DNA from 2 places in the Geodermatophilus sp. SYSU D00879 genome. Region 2 is predicted to be linked to the other one. Evidence: riboswitches for the same ligand, from Rfam matches in the RefSeq annotation. Region 2 holds a riboswitch; the other holds the start of a gene.
The links. A riboswitch is a leader RNA that binds a small molecule or an ion and turns the genes downstream of it on or off. The one in region 2 is predicted to bind S-adenosylmethionine.
Positions count from the first base shown of each region.

Region 1 (10,066 bases), on a different contig from region 2:
GTCGCCGGCCGTCTCCCGCCCGGCGCCCACGCCGCCGGCCCGTCCCGCGCCGCCCGAGACCACGGTCGCCCCGTTCCAGGCGGTCCCCCGGCCCGACGCGGAGGCCGCCGAGCCGGCGGCGCCGCCGCTGGACCCCTGGGAGCAGCCGGCCCGCCCGCCCGCCCGCGGCCGGACGCAGACCCCGCCCGCGGCGGAGCCCGCGCAGCCCCGGGACCGGGGCCGGACCCCGGGTGACGCGGCCCCCGCCGGGAACGGCTACCGCGACTGGACCAGCCCCTCCGGTGCGGGCACCGCCACGCCGGCCGCCCCGCCCACCGAGGCGATCCCCGACCGCGAGGTGTCCCGCGACCGCGCCGGGTCCGGGGCGCCCGCCCCGGCGACCGAGGCGATCCCCGAGCGGGAGGTGTCCCGCGACCGGACCCGGGACCGCGCCCCCGCCGCGCCGCTGACCGAGGCGATCCCCGACCGCGAGGTCGCCGGCCGCCGCGACCGCGCGCAGCGGGACCGCGACGCCGAGCCGGACACCGGCCCGTCGACCGGCGGCACCGGCGTCGTGGGCAACCGCGCCGCGATGCGCGCCGAGCGCCAGGCGAAGGAGGCCGAGCGGCAGGCCATGGAGGCCGAGCGCCGCAAGGCCGCGCGCCGGGCCGGGGTCTCCCGCGCCGCGCTGCGCGCCGCCGACGGCGAGGACGCGCCACCGCGCCGTCGCACCGGCATCGCGCTGCTGGCGGTCGTCGTCGTCGCGCTGGTCGTGCTCGGCGTCTACAGCTTCGCCTCCCCGGCGGCGCAGGAGGCCGGCTCGGCGGCGACGCCCACGAGCGAGCCGTCGGCCTCGGCCTCGGCGTCCGTGGCGCCGTCGTCGGGCCCGCTGCCCCCGCTGTCGGCCCAGCCGCTGCCCCCGGTCGAGGAGGCGCCGAGCACCCCGGTGCGGGTGCCGGTGACCGTCCTCAACGCCACGCAGACCGGCGGGCTGGCCGCCGACGTCGCCGCCGCGTTCGCCGCGCAGGGCTGGACGACGGCCGGCGTCGGGGCCTACGAGGGCGGGGACGTCGCCGCCACCACCGTCTTCTTCGAGGAGGGCGACGAGGCGCAGCGCCGGTCCGCCCAGCAGCTCATGGAGGCCTTCCCGGGCATCACCACCGGGCCCGCGGTGCGGTTCTTCGAGGTGCCGGGCGTGGCCGACCCGGGCCTGGTCGTCGTCGTCGCCGGCGGGTTCCAGCCCTGACCGCCTCCGGTCGCGCCCGTCCCGACACCTGCGGAACCCCGGCGCGGCACCGTCCGTTGGCCGCAGCGTGCGTCCGTTCCGCGGGCCCGTGACACCCCGCCCGCGCCCCGGCGCCCGCGCGGTGGCCGGCGCCCTGCTCGCCCTCCTGCTCACCGGCACCCTCGTCGGCTCGCTGCCCACCCCGGCGGCCGCCGCCGAGGACGTCCGCACCGAGGACGCGCGGGTCCCCTCCGGCTCGGGCGCCGACGCCGTCGAGCTGGACACCACGCTCTACCTCCCGGCCTCGGCCACCGCCGACGACCCGGCACCGGCCGTGGTCCTCGCGCACGGCTTCGGCGGCAGCAAGCGGTCGGTCGCCGACGACGCCCGGGACCTCGCCGGCCGCGGCTACGTCGTCCTCGCGTACTCCGCGCGCGGGTTCGGCGAGAGCACCGGCCAGATCGGCCTGGACGACCCGCGCTACGAGGTCGCCGACCTGTCCACGCTGCTCGACCTGCTCGCCGACCGCGACGACGTCCTCCGCGACGGCGACGGCGACCCGCGGGTGGGCGTGGCCGGCGCCTCCTACGGCGGGGCGCTGTCGCTGCTCGGCGCCGCCTACGACGACCGGGTCGACGCCATCGCGCCGCAGATCACCTGGAACTCGCTGACCGCCGCGCTCTTCCCCTCCCAGACCGGCGCCGCCGACGCGCCGACGGTCGCCGCCACGCCGCAGCCCGCCGACGCCGGCGTCTACAAGCGGCTGTGGTCGGGGCTGTTCTTCGGCGTGGGCGCTGTGCCCACCGGCGGGCTGCTGGACGCGCTCGGCGGCGGGGGAGCGGCCGAGGCCGAGGACGGCGAGGACTCCGGCGAGGAGCCCGGCGACACCGGCGACGCGGCCCCCGTCTCCGGCGACGCCGCGCCCCGCCTGCCGTTCGACCCGGCGTCGGTGGACCCCGCGGTGGTGGAGCAGGCGCTGACCTGCGGCCGGTTCCGCGCCGACATCTGCGCCGCCTACCAGTCCGCCGCGGCCTCGGGCACGCTCACGCCCGAGGTGGCCACGGTGCTCGACCGCAGCAGCCCGGCCGCGGTGCTCGACCGCATCACCGCGCCGACCCTGCTGGTCCAGGGCACCGAGGACTCCCTGTTCGGCCTGGGCCAGGCCGACGCCAACGCCCGCGGCATCGCCGCGACCGGCACCCCGGTCAAGGTCGTCTGGTACGCCGGCGGCCACGACTCCCAGGCGTCGGAGCGGGAGACCGCCGAGCTGCGCGACCAGGTCGCCGGCTGGTTCGACTGGCACCTGCGCGACGAGGACGATCCGGCCCGCGGCGAGGACCCCGGCACCGGCTTCGAGTTCCCCGCGCCCACCGGCCTCGGCAGCGGGCTGGGCAGCGTGCAGGGCGGCACCCGGAGCGTGCTCGCCGGCGCCTACCCGGGCCTCGACGGCGGGGAACCGGCGCAGCGGGAGAGCGTCGCGCTCGACGGCGGCACCCAGCCGGTGGTCACGCCCGCCGGCGGCACCCCGGCCGCGATCACCACCGTCCCGGGCCTGGGTGCGGTGGCCTCGGCGCTCGGCGGCCAGGCCGTGGAGATCCCCGGCCAGTTCGCCGCCTTCGCCAGCGAGCCGCTCGACGAGGCGGTCGAGGTGGTCGGCGCGCCGACCGTCGAGCTCGCCGTCGCCTCGCCCACGGGCAGCGCCACGCTGTTCGCCAAGCTCTACGACGTCGGCCCCGACGGCGCCCAGACCCTGCCCGGCGGGCTGGTCGCCCCGCTGGCGCTCACCGGCCTGTCCGCCGACCCGGCCGCGCCCACCGAGGTCGCCGTGACGCTGCCGGGGATCGTGCACCGCTTTGAGGCCGGGCACACGATGCGTGTCGTCGTCTCCTCGACCGACCAGGCCTTCGCGCTGCCGGCCGAGGCCACCGTCTACTCCGTCGCCCTCGCCGGGGCCGGCAACGGCGGCACCGCGCTGGCCGTGCCCACCGTCGAGGGGCGGCCGCAGGCCGACGGCGGCACCTCCCGCTGGTGGTGGCTGCTCGGCGCCGTCGCCGCCCTCGGTCTGCTCGGCTGGCTGGCCGCGGTGCTGTGGGGCCGCCGCCGGCGCCGGGTCACCTCGGTGGTGGAGCCCGACGGCGAGGACGTCCCGCTGCGCTTCGAGGGCATCACCAAGGCCTACAAGGACGGCTTCGTCGCCGTCCGCGACCTGTCCTTCGAGGTCCGCCGCGGCCAGGTGCTCGGCCTGCTCGGCCCCAACGGCGCGGGCAAGACGACGTCGCTGCGCATGCTCATGGGCCTGATCCGGCCGAACTCCGGGCGGATCACCGTCTTCGGCCACGCGGTCGGCCCCGGCGCTCCGGTGCTGTCCCGGCTGGGCTCGTTCGTCGAGGGCACCGGCCTGCAGCCGCACCTGTCCGGCCGCGACAACCTGCGCCTGTACTGGGCCGCCACCGGCCGCCCGGCCGGGGACGCGCACATGGAGGAGGCGATCGCGGTCGCGGGCCTGGGCGCCGCCATCGACCGGCCGGTGCGCCGCTACAGCCAGGGCATGCGGCAGCGGGTGGCGATCGCCCAGGCCATGCTCGGCCTGCCCGACCTGCTGGTCCTCGACGAGCCGACCAACGGGCTGGACCCGCCGCAGATCCACGCCATGCGCGAGGTGCTGCGCGACTACGCCGCCACCGGCCGCACGGTCATCGTCTCCAGCCACCTGCTCAGCGAGATCGAGCAGACCTGCACCCACGTGGTGGTCATGGCGAAGGGGCAGAAGATCGCGCAGGGGACGGTCGAGGAGATCGTCGGCACCGGCGGCGCGGTGCTGGTCGGGCTCGCGGACGACGCCGACGCCGACCGCGCCGCCGCCGTCCTGTCCGGGCTGCCCGGGGTCGCCGTCGAGCGCACCGACGAGGGCCTGGTCGCCGACCTCGGCCCGGAGACCTCGCGGGCGACGGCGCTGCAGGCGCTCGTGGCCGCGGACGTCGCCGTCGACCAGTTCACGCCGCGCCGCCGCCTGGAGGACGCGTTCCTGGCACTCGTGGGGGAGTCGTGACCGCGACCGAGCACGTCCAGCCCACCGGCGCCGTCGCCGGCTACCGGCCCGAGCGGACGCTGCGGCTGTCGGTCGAGCTGCGCCGGCAGTTCAAGCGGCGCCGCACGATCGGCGTCTTCGCGGCGATGGTGGCGCTGCCACTGGTCCTCATCGCCGCGCTGCAGCTGGGGGCGAGCGAGGACGCCCAGACCAACAGCCGGATCAACCTGGTCGACGTCGCCACCGCCAGCGGGCTCAACTTCACGCTGTTCGTGCTGTTCGCGACGACGTCGTTCTTCCTCGTCGTGGTCTACGCCCTGTTCTTCGGCGACACGGTGGCCAGCGAGGCGCAGTGGGGCTCGCTGCGCTACACGCTGGCCACGCCGGTGCCCCGGATGCGCCTGCTCCGGCAGAAGTGGCTCGCGGCGCTGGTCCAGTCGGTGGGCGCGCTGCTCACCCTCGCCGTCGTCGCGGTGGTCGCCGGCGGTCTGGCGTTCGGGTTCGGCGAGATCCGGACGCCGGTCGGGGTGACCCTGTCGCAGGGCGAGGGGCTCCTCCGGCTGGCCGGGATGCTCGGCTACCTCGCCGTGCACCTGCTCGTCGTCGGCACGCTGGCGTTCTGGCTGTCCACGATCACCGACGCGCCGCTGGCCGCCGTCGGCGGGGCGGTGTTCACGACGGTCGTGTTCGCCATCCTCGACCAGGTCGAGCAGCTCGGGTCGATCCGCGACTGGTTCCCCACCGCGGAGGAGTTCGCCTGGACCGACCTGCTGCAGACGCCGGTCGACTCCTCGGACCTGTTCCGCGGCGTCGTCCAGTCGCTGGTCTACGCCGCGGTCTTCACGGCGCTGGGCTTCCGGCACTTCGCCCGGCGCGACGTGACTTCCTGACGCGCAGCGTCGTCGTGCCCGAGCGGGGCCCCGGACGTGGCCCCCTCCCGGGTCCCGCCCCGAGCCTGCGAGGGGTGGGGAGGAGGAGGTCCTTCCACCGGTGGGACCGCGGTGTCACAGGCTCGCCCGGACCGCCTCGGCCCAGCCGACGCCCATCGGCTCGGCGGTCACCGACACGTTGGGGACGGCGCCCAGCAGCCCGGCCATGCCCTCGACCTCCGCGCCGTTGGCGGTGATCCACAGCCGGCCGACTGCGGGCGCCATCTCCAGGTCGCTCGCGCTGTCGCCGATCGCCACGGCGTCCGCGGGGTCGACGCCGCGCCGCTCGAGGTCCCAGGCGATCGCCGCGCCCTTGGAGATGCCGCGCGGCATCAGGTGGTAGACCCGCGCCAGCTGGCCCTCCGGCGCCAGCCGCAGCCGCGCGGAGGCGGGGATGGCGCCGTTGTCCTTGAGCGTCAGCCAGCCGAGGCCGCGCTCGGCCAGCCACGCGTCGACGGCGAGCGGGTCGACGAACCCGCGCAGCAGCGCGTCGCCGTCGTGCGTGGTGTGCCAGGGCGCGTGCCACTCCAGCCGGCCGGGGTGGGCGGCGCAGAGCGCCTCGACGACGCCGAGCTCGGCCATCACGTCCATCGGCGTGCGGCCGGCGTACTCGGCGGGCAGCTCGCCGGTCAGCTCGTGCCGCTCCCGGCCGCCCTTCCACGTCACCAGCGAGCCCAGCTCGGCGATCGCGCCGTCGGCGGCGAAGATCCGCCCCGCCTCGGTGACCTGGTCGGCGGTGCGCCCGCTGACGATCACCAGCGCGACCCCGGCGGTGTGCAGCTCCAGCAGGGCGGTGGCCGGCTCGGCGGTGGGGGAGCCGTCGGCGGCGTGCCAGAACGACCCCCGCGGTCCGACCATCGTGCCGTCGAGGTCGGTGTAGACGATGCGCGCAGCCACGGCGCCCAGCATGGCCGGGGCCGGGGGCGGTCCCGGCAGCCGGGTAGAGTCGGGCCCGTTCCACTCATCCAGAGGGGCAGAGGGACACGGCCCGGTGAAGCCCCGGCAACCGCGCTCGCGCGAGCGGCGAGAGGTGCCAATTCCGTCCCGCGCGGCTCGACGGCCCGACGCGGGGAAGATGAGGAGGTAGTCGTCGCATGACCCTGACCGCTCCCGGTTCTCTCCAGGCCGACTCCGCCGCCGGCGGCCCGGTCCCGCCCAGCCCCGCCCGTGGCCTCGTCTGTCGCAACTGCGGCGCCACGTTCGGCCTCATCGCCGAGCACGCCTGCGCCCAGTGCTTCGGCCCGCTCGAGGTCGACTACGACCCCGAGCTCATGCGGCAGGTCACCCGCGAGCAGATCGAGGCCGGCCCGCAGAACATCTGGCGCTACGCCGCGCTGCTGCCGGTGGGCCAGGACCCGGCCGACCGCGTCTCTCTCGACCCGGGCATGACCCCGCTGGTCCGCGCCGACCGGCTCGCCGCCGAGCTCGGCATCACCGGCGGGCTGTGGGTCAAGGACGACTCGGCCAACCCCACCCACTCGTTCAAGGACCGCGTGGTCAGCCTCGCCGCCACCGCCGCGAAGGGGCTGGGCTACCGCAAGATCGCCGCGGCCTCGACCGGCAACCTGGCCAACTCGGTGGCCGCGCACGCCGCCCGCGCCGGCCTGCCGTCGTTCGTGTTCATCCCGTCCGACCTGGAGCCGGGCAAGGTCGTGCAGTCGGCGGTCTACGGCCAGACGCTGGTCGCCGTCGACGGCTCCTACGACGACGTCAACCGGCTGACCAGCGAGCTCGCCGAGACCGACGAGTTCGAGGACACCGCCTTCGTCAACCAGAACGTGCGGCCCTACTACGCCGAGGGCTCCAAGACGATGGGCTACGAGATCGCCGAGCAGCTCGGCTGGCGGATCCCGGCCCAGGTGGTCATCCCCATGGCCTCGGGCTCGCTGCTCACCAAGGTGGACAAGGCCTGGCGGGAGCTGGTCAGGGCCGGGATCGTCGCGGACACCGAGTGGCGGGTCTTCGGCGCCCAGTCCGCCGGCTGCGACCCGATCGCCACCGCCTTCGACAACGGCTGGGACGTCGTCAAGCCGGTCAAGCCCACCGGCATCGCCAAGTCGCTGAACATCGGCAACCCCGCCGACGGCCCGTACGCGCTCGACGCGATCCGGCGCACCGGCGGCGCCGTCGGCCGGGTCGGCGACGAGCAGATCGTCCAGGGCATCCGCGACCTCGCCCGCACCACCGGCGTCTTCGCCGAGACCGCCGGCGGCGTGACCGTCGCGGTGCTGCGCCAGCTGGTCGAGGACGGGCGGCTGGACCCGAGCCGGGAGACCGTCGTCCTCAACACCGGCGAGGGCCTCAAGACCCTCGACCCGCTGCTGCCGGTGGTCGGCCCGACCCACCGCGTGGAGCCGTCGCTGCGGTCGGTCCGGTCCGCGGGGCTCATCGGCTGAGCCCCCGGCGGGGGGCGTAGGCTCGCCGACGTCGATCCGGCGGGTGACATCCCGCCCGATCGTCCCCGAGTCGTGTGTCCAGGATCTCCCCACGGCGGCGTGCCTGTTGTACCGTCTCGCGCGGTCGTCAGTTCCACGCACGTGTCCGACGGGCGGAAGAGCTGTACCCCGGTCCCCGGATCACGGGGACCGTCCGCACGCACCAACGTGGGAGCACACGTGGCACAGGGCACCGTGAAGTGGTTCAACGCCGAGAAGGGCTTCGGCTTCATCGCCGTCGACGGCGGCCAGGACGTCTTCGTCCACTACTCGGCCATCCAGATGGACGGCTACAAGAGCCTCGACGAGGGTCAGCGGGTGACCTTCGAGGTCGTCCAGGGCGAGAAGGGCCCCCAGGCCGACGGCGTCCGCGTCGCCTGAGCCCCCTCCGTACCCCCGTGCTGCTGCCCGGTTCCCTCCGCGGGAGCCGGGCCGCAGCCGTTCCCGGGCCGGCGCCGGTGAGCTGGGCGCCGTCGCTGCTGGCCGCCCACGCCGCGGTCCTCGTCCTGCTGGCGGCGGTCTCCGGGGTCCTCCACGTCGCCGGGGTGCGCAGCGGCGGCCAGGACGACGCCGGCCGCTGGACCGGCCCGTCGCCCGCGGTCCCCGTGGCGACCTGGGTGCTCGCGCTGCTCGTCGTCGTGGTGGTGGCGCGCACCGTCGGGCCGCGGCGGCCCGGCCGGCTCGTGTACTGGCTGGCGGGCACCGCGTGCTGGGCGGTCCTGCCGTGGGCCTGGCTGGCGACCGGGCTGTCGGCCTCGCACCCCGAGAGCGGCTGGGCGTGGGTGACCGTGATCGGGTTCTCCGGCTACGGCTGGGTCTGGCTGGTTCCCCTGCTGCTGTTCGGCGCGGCGTACACCGCCGTGCTGGCGCGCCTGACCGACTGACCCGCCCGGGAACAGGCGCCGCCCACCCCCCGTTCTTGCACTCGGCAGGGGCGAGTGCCAGACTTCCGGTTGGCACTCGACAGTGCCGAGTGCCAATCAGGTCGGAACGGTGAGGCACAGGAGCGCGGGCCACATGGGAGCCCGCCGCGCCGGTGTCGTCCGTCGCGGGCGCCGGTCCCGGCCGTGCAGCGATCCATGCATGGAGGACATCACCACATGGCCAAGATGATCGCCTTCGAGGAAGAGGCGCGCCGCGGCCTCGAGCGGGGCATGAACACCCTCGCCGACGCCGTCAAGGTGACGCTCGGCCCCAAGGGCCGCAACGTCGTCCTCGAGAAGAAGTGGGGCGCTCCCACCATCACCAACGACGGTGTGAGCATCGCCAAGGAGATCGAGCTCGAGGACCCCTGGGAGAAGATCGGCGCCGAGCTGGTCAAGGAGGTCGCGAAGAAGACCGACGACGTCGCGGGTGACGGCACCACCACCGCCACCGTGCTGGCCCAGGCTCTCGTCCGCGAGGGTCTGCGCAACGTCGCCGCCGGCGCCAACCCGATGGCCCTGAAGAAGGGCATCGAGAAGGCCGTCGCCTCGGTCACCGAGTACCTCCTCTCGACCGCCAAGGACGTCGAGACCAAGGAGCAGATCGCCGCCACCGCGTCGATCTCCGCCGCCGACCCGGCCATCGGCGAGCTCATCGCCGAGGCGATGGACAAGGTCGGCAAGGAAGGCGTCATCACCGTCGAGGAGAGCAACACCTTCGGCCTCGAGCTCGAGCTCACCGAGGGCATGCGCTTCGACAAGGGCTACATCTCGCCCTACTTCGTCACCGACGCCGAGCGCATGGAGGCCGTCCTCGACGACCCGTACGTGCTCGTCGTCAACTCGAAGATCAGCTCGGTGAAGGACCTGCTCCCGCTGCTGGAGAAGGTCATGCAGTCGGGCAAGCCGCTGGCCATCATCGCCGAGGACGTCGAGGGCGAGGCCCTCGCGACCCTGGTCGTGAACAAGATCCGCGGCACCTTCAAGTCGCTGGCCGTCAAGGCCCCCGGCTTCGGTGACCGCCGCAAGGCCATGCTGACCGACATCGCCATCCTCACCGGTGGCCAGGTCATCAGCGAGGAGGTCGGCCTCAAGCTCGACACCGCCGACGTCTCCCTGCTGGGCCGCGCCCGCAAGGTCGTCGTCACCAAGGACGAGACGACGATCGTCGAGGGCGCCGGCGACAGCGACCAGATCGCCGGCCGGGTGAACCAGATCCGCGCCGAGATCGAGAAGTCGGACTCCGACTACGACCGCGAGAAGCTGCAGGAGCGCCTGGCCAAGCTGGCCGGTGGCGTCGCCGTCATCAAGGCCGGCGCCGCGACCGAGGTCGAGCTCAAGGAGCGCAAGCACCGCATCGAGGACGCGGTGCGCAACGCCAAGGCCGCCGTCGAGGAGGGCATCGTCGCCGGTGGTGGCGTCGCCCTGGCGCAGGCCACCGCCGTCGCGTTCGAGAAGCTCGACCTCGAGGGTGACGAGGCGACCGGTGCCAACATCGTGCGCGTCGCGCTCGAGGCGCCGCTGAAGCAGATCGCCGTCAACGCCGG
Region 1 is NZ_JBJGZF010000001.1:586,672-596,737, reverse strand. Features, by position in the region: gene ACI79B_RS03025 (LytR C-terminal domain-containing protein) at 1-1,225, shown strand, start outside; gene ACI79B_RS03020 (alpha/beta fold hydrolase) at 1,314-4,253, shown strand; gene ACI79B_RS03015 (ABC transporter permease) at 4,250-5,122, shown strand; gene ACI79B_RS03010 (HAD family hydrolase) at 5,237-6,058, opposite strand; SAM riboswitch class I at 6,120-6,243, shown strand; gene thrC (threonine synthase) at 6,256-7,557, shown strand; gene ACI79B_RS03000 (cold-shock protein) at 7,777-7,977, shown strand; gene ACI79B_RS02995 (hypothetical protein) at 8,055-8,480, shown strand; gene groL (chaperonin GroEL) at 8,697-10,066, shown strand, end outside.
Region 1: another riboswitch for S-adenosylmethionine. It lies ahead of thrC (threonine synthase); the one in region 2 lies ahead of ACI79B_RS21135 (bifunctional o-acetylhomoserine/o-acetylserine sulfhydrylase).

Region 2 (10,066 bases):
CTGCGCCGAGCCGAGCGAGACCGGCACCCGCTCCCCGAGCACGCCGGCGTCGAACGACGCGGTGAACGGGGCGACGACCGCCCAGAACAGCGCGGCGGCCACGAACGTCCAGGTGGTGAGCGCGACCGGGTCGCGGGTGGCCGTCCCGCGCTCGCCCATGAGGTAGTAGGTCGCCAGGCAGACGGCGGCGGCCAGGCCCGCGGCGACGCCGAGCGGGTTCAGCGAGCCGCCGCCCTCCCACACCTGCGCGACGAGGACCAGCCCGGACAGCGACAGCGCCAGCGCCACCCAGATCCGGGGGCGCACGGGCTCCCGGCGCACCAGCCGGACCCACAGCGCGATCCCGACCGGCGCGGTCATCTCGAACACCAGCGCGATGCCGACGGGCAGCCGGCCGATGGCCACGTAGTAGAGGAACTGGGTCAGCGCGACGCCGACCACGCCGAACACCGCGAGGAAGGGCACCTCGCGCCAGGTGAGCCGCAGGCGCCGCGGGGAGACGAGCGCCAGCGCCGCCAGCAGGCCGACCGCCGCCCCGCCGCAGCGCATCGCCGTCAGCCAGGTGGGCGGGACGCCGGCCTGCAGCGCGAGCGTGGAGACGGTGCCGTTGACGGCGAACAACCCCGCCGCCGCCACGGTGGTCAGGTAGCCGACGGCTGGGCGGCGGGTGTGCGGCACCCGTCCGAGCGTAGCGGGCGTAGCGCCGAACGCCACCTACCGACGGCGTGCCGCGGGAAAGCGGCCGCGGTCACGCCCACGGCACGGGTGACCCACAGGGAGGGCGGGCACCCTCGACGGTGTGACCGAACCCCGCCCCCCGTGGTCCCGACGGCGCCGCCGCCTGCTCCTCTGGCTGGGCGCGGGGGCCGTCGTCGGCGGGGTCGGGGCGCTCGTGCTGCCCGCGGAGTTCGGCGTCACCGCGGCCTACCTCGGGGCGCTGTGCGCGTTCCTGCTGGTCGCGGCGGCGGTCGTCTTCGTGGCCTTCCCCGGGCCGGACACCGCCGGCGCACTGCTGCGGTCCACGCCGGTGGCCGGCGCGGTGCTCGTCGTGGGGGTCCTCGTCGCGCTGTCGGCGGACGGGCAGCCGCTGTGGTGGCTGACCGCCGGGGTGGGCGCCGTGTGGCTGGTCTCCGCGCTGTGGCTGGCCCGCTCGGGCTGACCCGCGGGACGGCCCCGACCCGGGCCGGGCGAGACTGCGGGACGTGCACCTGCCCTCCGCCTGCTACCTCCCGGACGGCGACGGCTACGTCGCGACCGCGCTGACCATCGGGCCGTGGGACCCGGGCCTCCAGCACGCCGGGCCGCCGGCGGCGCTGCTCGCCCGCGAGGTCGAGCGGGCCGGCGGCATCCCCGGCGGGCAGACGGTGCGGCTGGCCTACGACGTCCTCGGGCCGGTGCCGGTAGGGCCGGTGCAGGTGGCGGCGCGGGTGCTGCGCCCGGGCCGGCGGATCGAGCTGGTGGAGGCCACGCTGACCGCGGGCGGGCGCACGGCGATGCGGCTGACCGCCTGGCGGATGCGCACCCGCGAGGCCGCCGACACCGCCACGCCCCCGCAGCCGGCCGCCGTCGGCCCGGAGGACGCCCGCCCGGCGGTGTTCGACGTGTTCCGCGAGGAGGTCGCCTACCACCGCGCGCTGGACTGGCGGGAGGCGTCGGGCTCGCTCACCGGCACGGGGCCGGCCGCGGCCTGGACCCGGCCGCTGTGCGCGCTGGTCGAGGGCGAGCCGATGACGCCGCTGGAGCACCTGCTGGTCATGACCGACGCGGCCAGCGGCATCTCCGCCGAGCTCGCGTGGGACCGGGCGACCTTCGCCAACGTCGACCTCGTCGTCGCGCTGTTCCGGCAGCCGGCGGGCGAGTGGCTGGGCATGGACGCGACGACGACGATCGGGCCCGGCGGCGTCGGGCAGTGCTCGGCCGAGCTGCACGACACCACGGGGCGGATCGGCCGCTCGGTCGCCTCGCTGTTCGTCGAGCCCCGCTGACGGCGGCAGAGATGGCCATTTCTGCCGCCTGAGACCAGGGTGGACGCCGGGACGAGGCGATCGGAGGACCGAACACCGCATGGCACCGTTCACCGACCTGCTCGACTGGCTGGCCGGCCGCGGCCTGGAGATCGTGCTGATCGTCCTGGGCTCGGTCCTGGTGGCCCGGTTCGTCAGCTGGGTGGGCGACCGGATCACCAGCCGCATCGACGCCCGCTCCACCGGCGGTGACGTGCTCGTCCGCTCCGAGGCGGCCAAGCACCGGCACTCGCTCACCCAGGTCGTCACCTGGACGCTCATCGTGATGGTCTACGCGGTGGCGGCGTTCTACGTGCTCGACCGCCTCGGCGTCCCGGTCACCGGCCTGGTCGCCCCGGCCACCGTGCTCGGCGTCGGGCTGGGCTTCGGCGCGCAGCGGATCGTCGGCGACGTCCTGGCCGGGTTCTTCCTCATCACCGAGCGGCAGTACGGCTTCGGCGACGTCGTCTCGATCCAGGTCGTCGGCGGCGGCGACCCGGCCGACGGCACGGTCGAGGACGTCACGCTGCGGATCACCCGGCTGCGCTCGGCCGACGGCGAGGTGGTCACCATCCCGAACGGGCAGATCGTCAAGGTGGTCAACCTGTCCCGCGACTGGGCGCGCGCGGTGGTCGACGTCCCGGTGCCGACGACGGCCGACGTCACGCGGGTCAACGAGATCCTCCGCGAGGTGGGCCGGCAGGCCTTCGCCGACGACCACCTGCGCCGCCTGCTGCTCGACGAGCCGAGCGTGATGGGCGTCGAGAGCATCGACCTCGAGCAGGTCAACGTGCGGGTGGTCGCCCGCACGCTGCCCGGCCGCCAGTTCGAGGTGAGCCGCGACCTGCGCGCCCGGATCGTGCTGGCCTTCGGCCACGCCGGCCTCAACGTCACCCCCGAGCCGGCGCCCACCCCGGCTCCCGCACCGGCCCGGGCGCAGCAGTGACCGTCCCCGGCGCCCCGCGTCCCGAGGAGACCGGCGGCGGGGACCCCGCCGGCCGCGGACGCTTCGGCCTGTCGAACGTCCTCCGCCGCTCGCCCGGGCACATCGGCCGGGCGCGCACCTCCACGCTGGTGCTGGTCGTGCTCTTCGTGGGCCTGGGCGTGCTCTACCTGTACGTGAAGCCGCCGGACCCGGCGACCGTCCCGGCCGGCGGCACGACGGAGGTCACCACCCCGGCGCCCGCGCCGGAGACCACGGCACCCCCGACGACTCCCGAGCCGGGGCCGACGACGACCGAGCCGGAGCCCGAGCCGACGACGGAGCCCGAGGAGACGGCGCCGCCGTCCGCTCCCACCACCACCGCGCCGGCTCCCCCGACCCTGCCGACGACGACCACCCCGCGGACGCCGGAGCCCGCGACGGAGACGCCGACGACGCAGCAGCCCCCGTCCCCCGCCGAGGAACCCCCGCCGACGACGGGCAGCACCCCGACCACCTGACGCGGCGCGTGGACAGCACATGTGAACGGCCGTTAACGTCGTGGGCGCAGATCCCACACAGGAGGCACAACATGGCGGTGGCCGCGCCGGAGTCGTCGCGCGCCCGGCACGAGGACCTGGTCGCCGAGCTGCGCGAGCGGCTCGCCCGGCGGGCGCTCGGGGGCTCCGAGGCCGCCCGCGCCCGGCACGTCGAGCGCGGCAAGCTGCTCCCCCGCGACCGCGTCGCGCACCTGCTCGACCCCGGCAGCCCGTTCCTGGAGCTCTCGCCGCTGGCCGCCGAGGACATGTACGACGGCGACTCCCCCGGCGCCGGGATCATCACCGGCATCGGCCGCATCGCGGGCCGCCCGTGCGTCGTCGTCGCCAACGACGCCACCGTCAAGGGCGGCACCTACTACCCGGTGACGGTGAAGAAGCACCTGCGCGCGCAGGAGGTGGCGCTGCAGAACCGGCTGCCGTGCGTCTACCTCGTCGACTCCGGCGGGGCGTTCCTGCCGATGCAGGACGAGGTCTTCCCCGACCGCGAGCACTTCGGCCGGATCTTCTTCAACCAGGCCACGATGAGCGCCCGTGGCATCCCGCAGGTGGCCGCCGTCCTCGGCTCCTGCACCGCCGGCGGCGCGTACGTGCCGGCGATGGCCGACGAGTCGGTGATCGTCCGCGAGCAGGGCACGATCTTCCTGGGCGGGCCGCCGCTGGTGAAGGCCGCCACCGGCGAGGTGGTCAGCGCCGAGGACCTGGGCGGCGGCGACCTGCACAGCCGCGTCTCCGGCGTCACCGACCACCTGGCCGACGACGACGAGCACGCGCTGGAGATCGTCCGCGGCATCGTCTCCACGCTGGCCCCGCCCGCGCCGCCGGCCTGGGAGGTGGCCCCGCCGCGGGACGCCGTCCGCCCGCAGACCGACCTCTACGACCTGGTGCCGGTCGACCCCCGCACGCCCTACGACGTCCGCGACGTCATCACCACGCTGGTCGACGGCGGCGAGCACCAGGAGTTCAAGGCGCTCTACGGGCCCACCCTGGTGACCACCTTCGCCCGGCTGCACGGGCACCCGGTGGGCATCGTCGCCAACAACGGCGTGCTGTTCGGGGAGTCCGCGCTCAAGGGCGCGCACTTCGTCCAGCTGTGCGACCAGCGGCGCATCCCGCTGCTGTTCCTGCAGAACATCACCGGGTTCATGGTCGGCCGCGACTACGAGGCCGGCGGCATCGCCAAGCACGGCGCCAAGATGGTCACCGCCGTCGCCTGCGCCCGGGTGCCCAAGCTGACCGTCGTCATCGGCGGGTCCTACGGCGCCGGCAACTACTCGATGTGCGGCCGGGCCTACTCGCCCCGCTTCCTGTGGATGTGGCCCAACGCCCGCATCTCGGTGATGGGCGGCGAGCAGGCCGCCTCGGTGCTGGCCACCGTCCGCCGGGACGGGCTGGCCGCGCGCGGCACCGACTGGCCCGCCGAGGAGGAAGAGGCGTTCAAGGCGCCGATCCGCGGCCAGTACGAGGCCCAGGGCAACCCCTACTACTCGACGGCGCGGCTGTGGGACGACGGCGTCCTCGACCCCGCCGACACCCGCACCGTCCTCGGCCTGGCGCTGTCCGCGTGCGCGCAGGCCCCCCTCGACGACGTCGCCTACGGCGTCTTCCGGATGTGAGCAGCAGCGTGTTCGACACCGTCCTCGTCGCCAACCGGGGCGAGATCGCCGTCCGCGTCGTCCGGACCCTGCGCCGGCTGGGCATCCGCTCGGTCGCCGTCTACAGCGATGCTGACGCCGGCGCCCCGCACGTCCGCGCCGCCGACGTCGCCCACCGCCTGGGGCCGGCCCCGGCCGCGGAGAGCTACCTGTCGGTGGAGCGGGTCGTCGAGGCCTGCCTCGCCACCGGCGCGCAGGCCGTGCACCCCGGCTACGGCTTCCTCTCGGAGAACCCGGCCCTGGCCGCCGCGCTGGACGACGCCGGCGTCGTGTTCGTCGGCCCGCCGGCCGAGGCGATCCGGGTGATGGGCGACAAGATCACCGCCAAGAAGACGGTGGTCGCCTCGGGCGTGCCGGTCGTCCCCGGCATCGCCGAGCCCGGCCTCACCGACGACGACCTGGTGGCCGCCGCCCCCGGCATCGGGTTCCCCGTGCTGGTCAAGCCCTCGGCGGGCGGTGGCGGCAAGGGCATGCGGGTGGTCGAGGACGCCGCCGGCCTGCCCGCGGCCCTGGCGTCGGCCCGCCGCGAGGCCCGCGCGGCGTTCGGCGACGACACGCTGTTCCTCGAGCGGTTCGTGCAGCGGCCGCGGCACGTCGAGGTGCAGGTGCTCGCCGACGCGCACGGCGCGGTCGTCCACCTCGGCGAGCGCGAGTGCAGCCTGCAGCGGCGGCACCAGAAGGTGGTCGAGGAGGCGCCGTCGCCGCTGCTGGACGCCGCCACCCGCGAGCGGATCGGCGCGGCGGCCTGCGCCACCGCGCGCAGCGTCGGCTACACCGGCGCGGGCACCGTGGAGTTCATCGTCTCGGCCGACCGGCCCGACGAGTTCTTCTTCATGGAGATGAACACCCGGCTGCAGGTCGAGCACCCGGTCACCGAGCTGGTCACCGGCCTGGACCTGGTCGAGCAGCAGCTGCGGATGGCGGCCGGGGAGCCGCTCTCCTTCGCCCAGGACGACGTCGCGCTGACCGGCTGGGCGGTCGAGGCGCGGGTGTACGCCGAGGACCCGGCCCGCGGCTTCCTGCCCACCGGCGGGCGGGTGCTGGCGCTGGCGGAGCCCGCCGGCGCCCGCGTGGACTCGGGCATCGCCGCCGGCACCGTGGTCGGCTCGGACTACGACCCGATGCTCGCCAAGGTGGTCGCCGCGGGTCCCGACCGCGCCACCGCGCTGGCCGCGCTGGACCGGGCGCTCGCGGAGACCGCGGTGCTCGGCGTGACCACCAACGTCGGGTTCGTGCGGTCGCTGCTCGCCGAGCCCGCCGTCCGCGCCGGGGACCTGGACACCGCGCTGCTCGACCGGTTCGCCGCCGCATGGGAGCCGCCCGCCGTCCCCGACGACGCCGTCCTCGCCGCCGCCGCGCACGTGTGGCTGGCCGCCTGGGCCGCCGCCGACCCGGCCGACCCGTGGAGCGCGCCCACCGGTTTCCGCGCGGGCGCGCCCTCGGCGCCGTTCGTCGTCCGGCTGGAGGCCGGCGGGCGGCAGCGGGCGGTGACGCTCACCGGCACGCCCGCCGCCGCGCGCGCCGGCCTCGACGGCGCCGACGCCGGCCCGCTGAGCTGCGCGCCCGAGGACGGCGGCCTGGCGCTGGTCCGCGACGGCGTGCGGTCGCACTGCCGGGTGGCCGCGGACGGCGACGCGCTGTTCGTGCACGCCGGCGGCGCCGACTGGGCGCTGCGCCGGGCCCGGCGGCTGGTGCTGCGCCCGGACGCCGCCGCGCACGCCCCCGAGCTCACCAGCCCGATGCCCGGCACGGTGATCGCCACCCCGGCGTCCCACGGTCAGGAGGTCGGCGCGGGCGACCCGGTGGTCGTCGTCGAGGCGATGAAGATGGAGCACACGCTGCGCGCCCCGGCCGACGGCGTCGTCGACCTGCTCGTCGCCCCCGGCGACCGCGTCGCGCTCGACCAGGTGCTGGCCCGGTTGACCCCCGCCTGAGCCGCGGGGCGCAGGATGCCCGGCATGGTGCTGGGGCTGCGTCGACCGGTCGTGCAGGCGCCGATGGCCGGCGGGCCGTCGACGGTGGAGCTGGCCGCGGCGGTGTCCGAGGCCGGCGGTCTGGGCTTCCTCGCCGCCGGCTACCGGACGCCGGAGGCGGTGCGCGAGGAGGTCCGCGCCGTCCGGGCGCGGACCCGGGAGCGGTTCGGCGTCAACGTCTTCGTCCCCGGGCCGCCCGCCGACGAGGGCGCCCTGCGCCGCTACGCCGAGCGGCTCCGGCCCGAGGCGCGGCGGTGGGGCGTGGACCTCGGCGAGCCGCGCGCCGACGACGACGCGTGGGAGGCCAAGGTCACGGTCCTCGCCGAGGAGCGGGTGCCGGTGGTCTCGTTCACCTTCGGCCTGCCCCGGCCGGACATGGTCACCGCACTGCACGACGCCGGCGCCACCGTGCTGGTCACCGTCACCTCGCCGGAGGACGCCGTGGCCGCCCGCGACGCCGGCGCGGACGCGCTCGTGGTGCAGGGCGTCGAGGCCGGCGGCCACCGCGGCGGCCTCCGCGACGAGGACGGGGCCGGCGAGTACGGGCTGCTGCCGCTGCTGCGGCTGGTCGCCCGGGCGGTGGACCTGCCGATGGTCGCCGCCGGCGGGATCGTCGACGGCCCCGCGGTGGCCGCGGTGCTCGTCGCCGGGGCGGAGGCCGCGCAGCTGGGCACGGCGTTCCTGCTGTGCCCCGAGGCGGGGACCGGCGCCGCGCACCGGGCGGCGCTGGGCGGCGGCCGGCCGACGGCGCTCACCCGCGCGTTCAGCGGCCGGCGCGCCCGGGGGCTGGTCAACCGCTTCCTCGCCGAGCACACCGCCGCGGCCCCGGCCGCCTACCCGCAGGTCCACCACCTGACGACGCCGCTGCGCGCGGCCGCGCGGCAGGCCGGCGACCCGGAGGCGGTCAGCATGTGGGCCGGGCAGGCGTACGCGCTGGCCGAGGCGCTGCCCGCCGGCCAGCTCGTCGCCCGCCTCGCCGACGACGCCGCGGCCGCCCTCGCCTCCCCCCGCCCCGGCGCCTCCTGACCGGGCGCTAGGGTTCCGCGCAGGCTCACGAGAGGCAGCGACAAGTACCTGGCTGGCTGCCCGGCAACCTCTCCTCCGTCCGAGGTGCTCCCAGGGGAAGAGCCGGCCGCGCGGCGCCCGCCGCGCGGCAAGACGGAGCCCTCCGTGCGCCGCGGGGTCTCCGCGAGCGAGAGGAGACGGCGCCGTGCCCGACCAGCAGAGCTGGAGCTTCGAGACCCGGCAGATCCACGCCGGGACCAGCCCCGACCCCACCACCGGGGCCCGCGCCCTGCCGATCTACGCCACGACCAGCTACCAGTTCCGCGACGCCCAGCACGCCGCCGACCTGTTCGCGCTGGCCGAGATGGGCAACATCTACACGCGGATCATGAACCCGACGCAGGACGCGCTCGAGCAGCGCGTGGCCTCCCTCGAGGGCGGCGTCGCCGCGCTCGCGGTGGCCAGCGGCCAGGCCGCCGAGACCCTGGCGATCCTCAACGTCGCCGAGGCCGGCAGCCACGTCGTCGCCTCGGCGTCGCTGTACGGCGGCACGTACAACCTGCTGCACCACTCGCTGCCCAAGCTCGGCGTCGAGGTGTCCTTCGTCGAGGACCCCGACGACCCGGAGAACTGGCAGTCGCTGGTCCGCGAGAACACCAAGGCGTTCTACGGGGAGTCGATCGGCAACCCGAAGGGCGACGTCCTCGACATCTCCGCGGTGTCGGAGGTGGCGCACCGCAACGGCGTGCCGCTGATCGTCGACAACACCATCGCCACGCCGTTCCTCGTGCGCCCGCTCGAGCACGGCGCCGACGTCGTCGTCCACTCGGCCACCAAGTACCTGGGCGGCCACGGCACGGCGATCGCCGGGGTCATCGTCGACGGCGGCAACTTCGACTGGACGCGGGGCCGGTTCCCGGGCTTCACCACGCCGGACCCGACCTACCACGGCGTCGTCTACGCCGACCTCGGCGCGCCGGCCTACGCGCTCAAGGCCCGGGTGCAGCTGCTGCGCGACCTCGGCCCGGCGATCAGCCCGTTCAACGCCTGGCTGGTCGTGCAGGGCATCGAGACGCTGTCGCTGCGCATGGAGCGGCACGTGGCCAACGCCCAGCGGGTGGCCGAGTTCCTCGAGGCGCACGACGAGGTGGAGTCGGTGCACTACGCCGGCCTGCCGTCCTCGCCGTGGCACGCCGCCCAGCAGCGCTACGCCCCGCGCGGCGCCGGCGCGGTGCTGGCGTTCGAGATCCGCGGCGGCGTCGAGGCGGGCAAGCGCTTCGTCGAGGCGCTGGAGCTGCACAGCCACGTGGCCAACATCGGCGACGTCCGCAGCCTGGTCATCCACCCGGCGTCGACGACGCACTCGCAGCTGACGCCGGAGGAGCAGCGGACCACCGGCGTCACCCCCGGCCTGGTGCGCCTGGCCGCCGGCCTGGAGGGGATCGAGGACATCCTCGCCGACCTCGAGGCCGGGTTCCGCGCCGCGAAGGGCGCCTGACGTGGGCGGGGTGCGGGACCTCCCGGGGTCCCGCACCCCGCCGCGCACCGGCGGGTGGCGCGACGGCGACCCCGCCGGGGACCGGCTGTTCCTCGACCTGGACGGACCGGTCCGGCTCGAACGCGGCGGGGTGCTGCCCGGCGTCAGGGTGGCCTACGAGACCTGGGGCACGCTCGCCCCCGACGGCGGCAACGCGGTGCTGGTCGAGCACGCGCTCACCGGCGACAGCCACGTCACCGGCCCGGCCGGGCCCGGCCACCCGACGCCGGGCTGGTGGGCGTCGCTGGTCGGTCCGGGCGCGGCGCTGGACACCGACCGGTTCTTCGTCGTCTGCGCCAACGTGCTCGGCGGGTGCCAGGGGACGACCGGGCCGTCGTCGACCGCGCCCGACGGCCGGCCGTGGGGCGCGCGGTTCCCCGAGGTGACCGTCGGCGACCAGGTGCTGGTCGAGGC
Region 2 is NZ_JBJGZF010000023.1:22,765-32,830, reverse strand. Features, by position in the region: gene ACI79B_RS21175 (EamA family transporter) at 1-678, opposite strand, end outside; gene ACI79B_RS21170 (hypothetical protein) at 800-1,159, shown strand; gene ACI79B_RS21165 (thioesterase family protein) at 1,203-1,985, shown strand; gene ACI79B_RS21160 (mechanosensitive ion channel family protein) at 2,065-2,949, shown strand; gene ACI79B_RS21155 (hypothetical protein) at 2,946-3,446, shown strand; gene ACI79B_RS21150 (carboxyl transferase domain-containing protein) at 3,518-5,098, shown strand; gene ACI79B_RS21145 (acetyl/propionyl/methylcrotonyl-CoA carboxylase subunit alpha) at 5,107-7,071, shown strand; gene ACI79B_RS21140 (NAD(P)H-dependent flavin oxidoreductase) at 7,096-8,136, shown strand; SAM riboswitch class IV at 8,160-8,276, shown strand; gene ACI79B_RS21135 (bifunctional o-acetylhomoserine/o-acetylserine sulfhydrylase) at 8,321-9,613, shown strand; gene metX (homoserine O-acetyltransferase MetX) at 9,624-10,066, shown strand, end outside.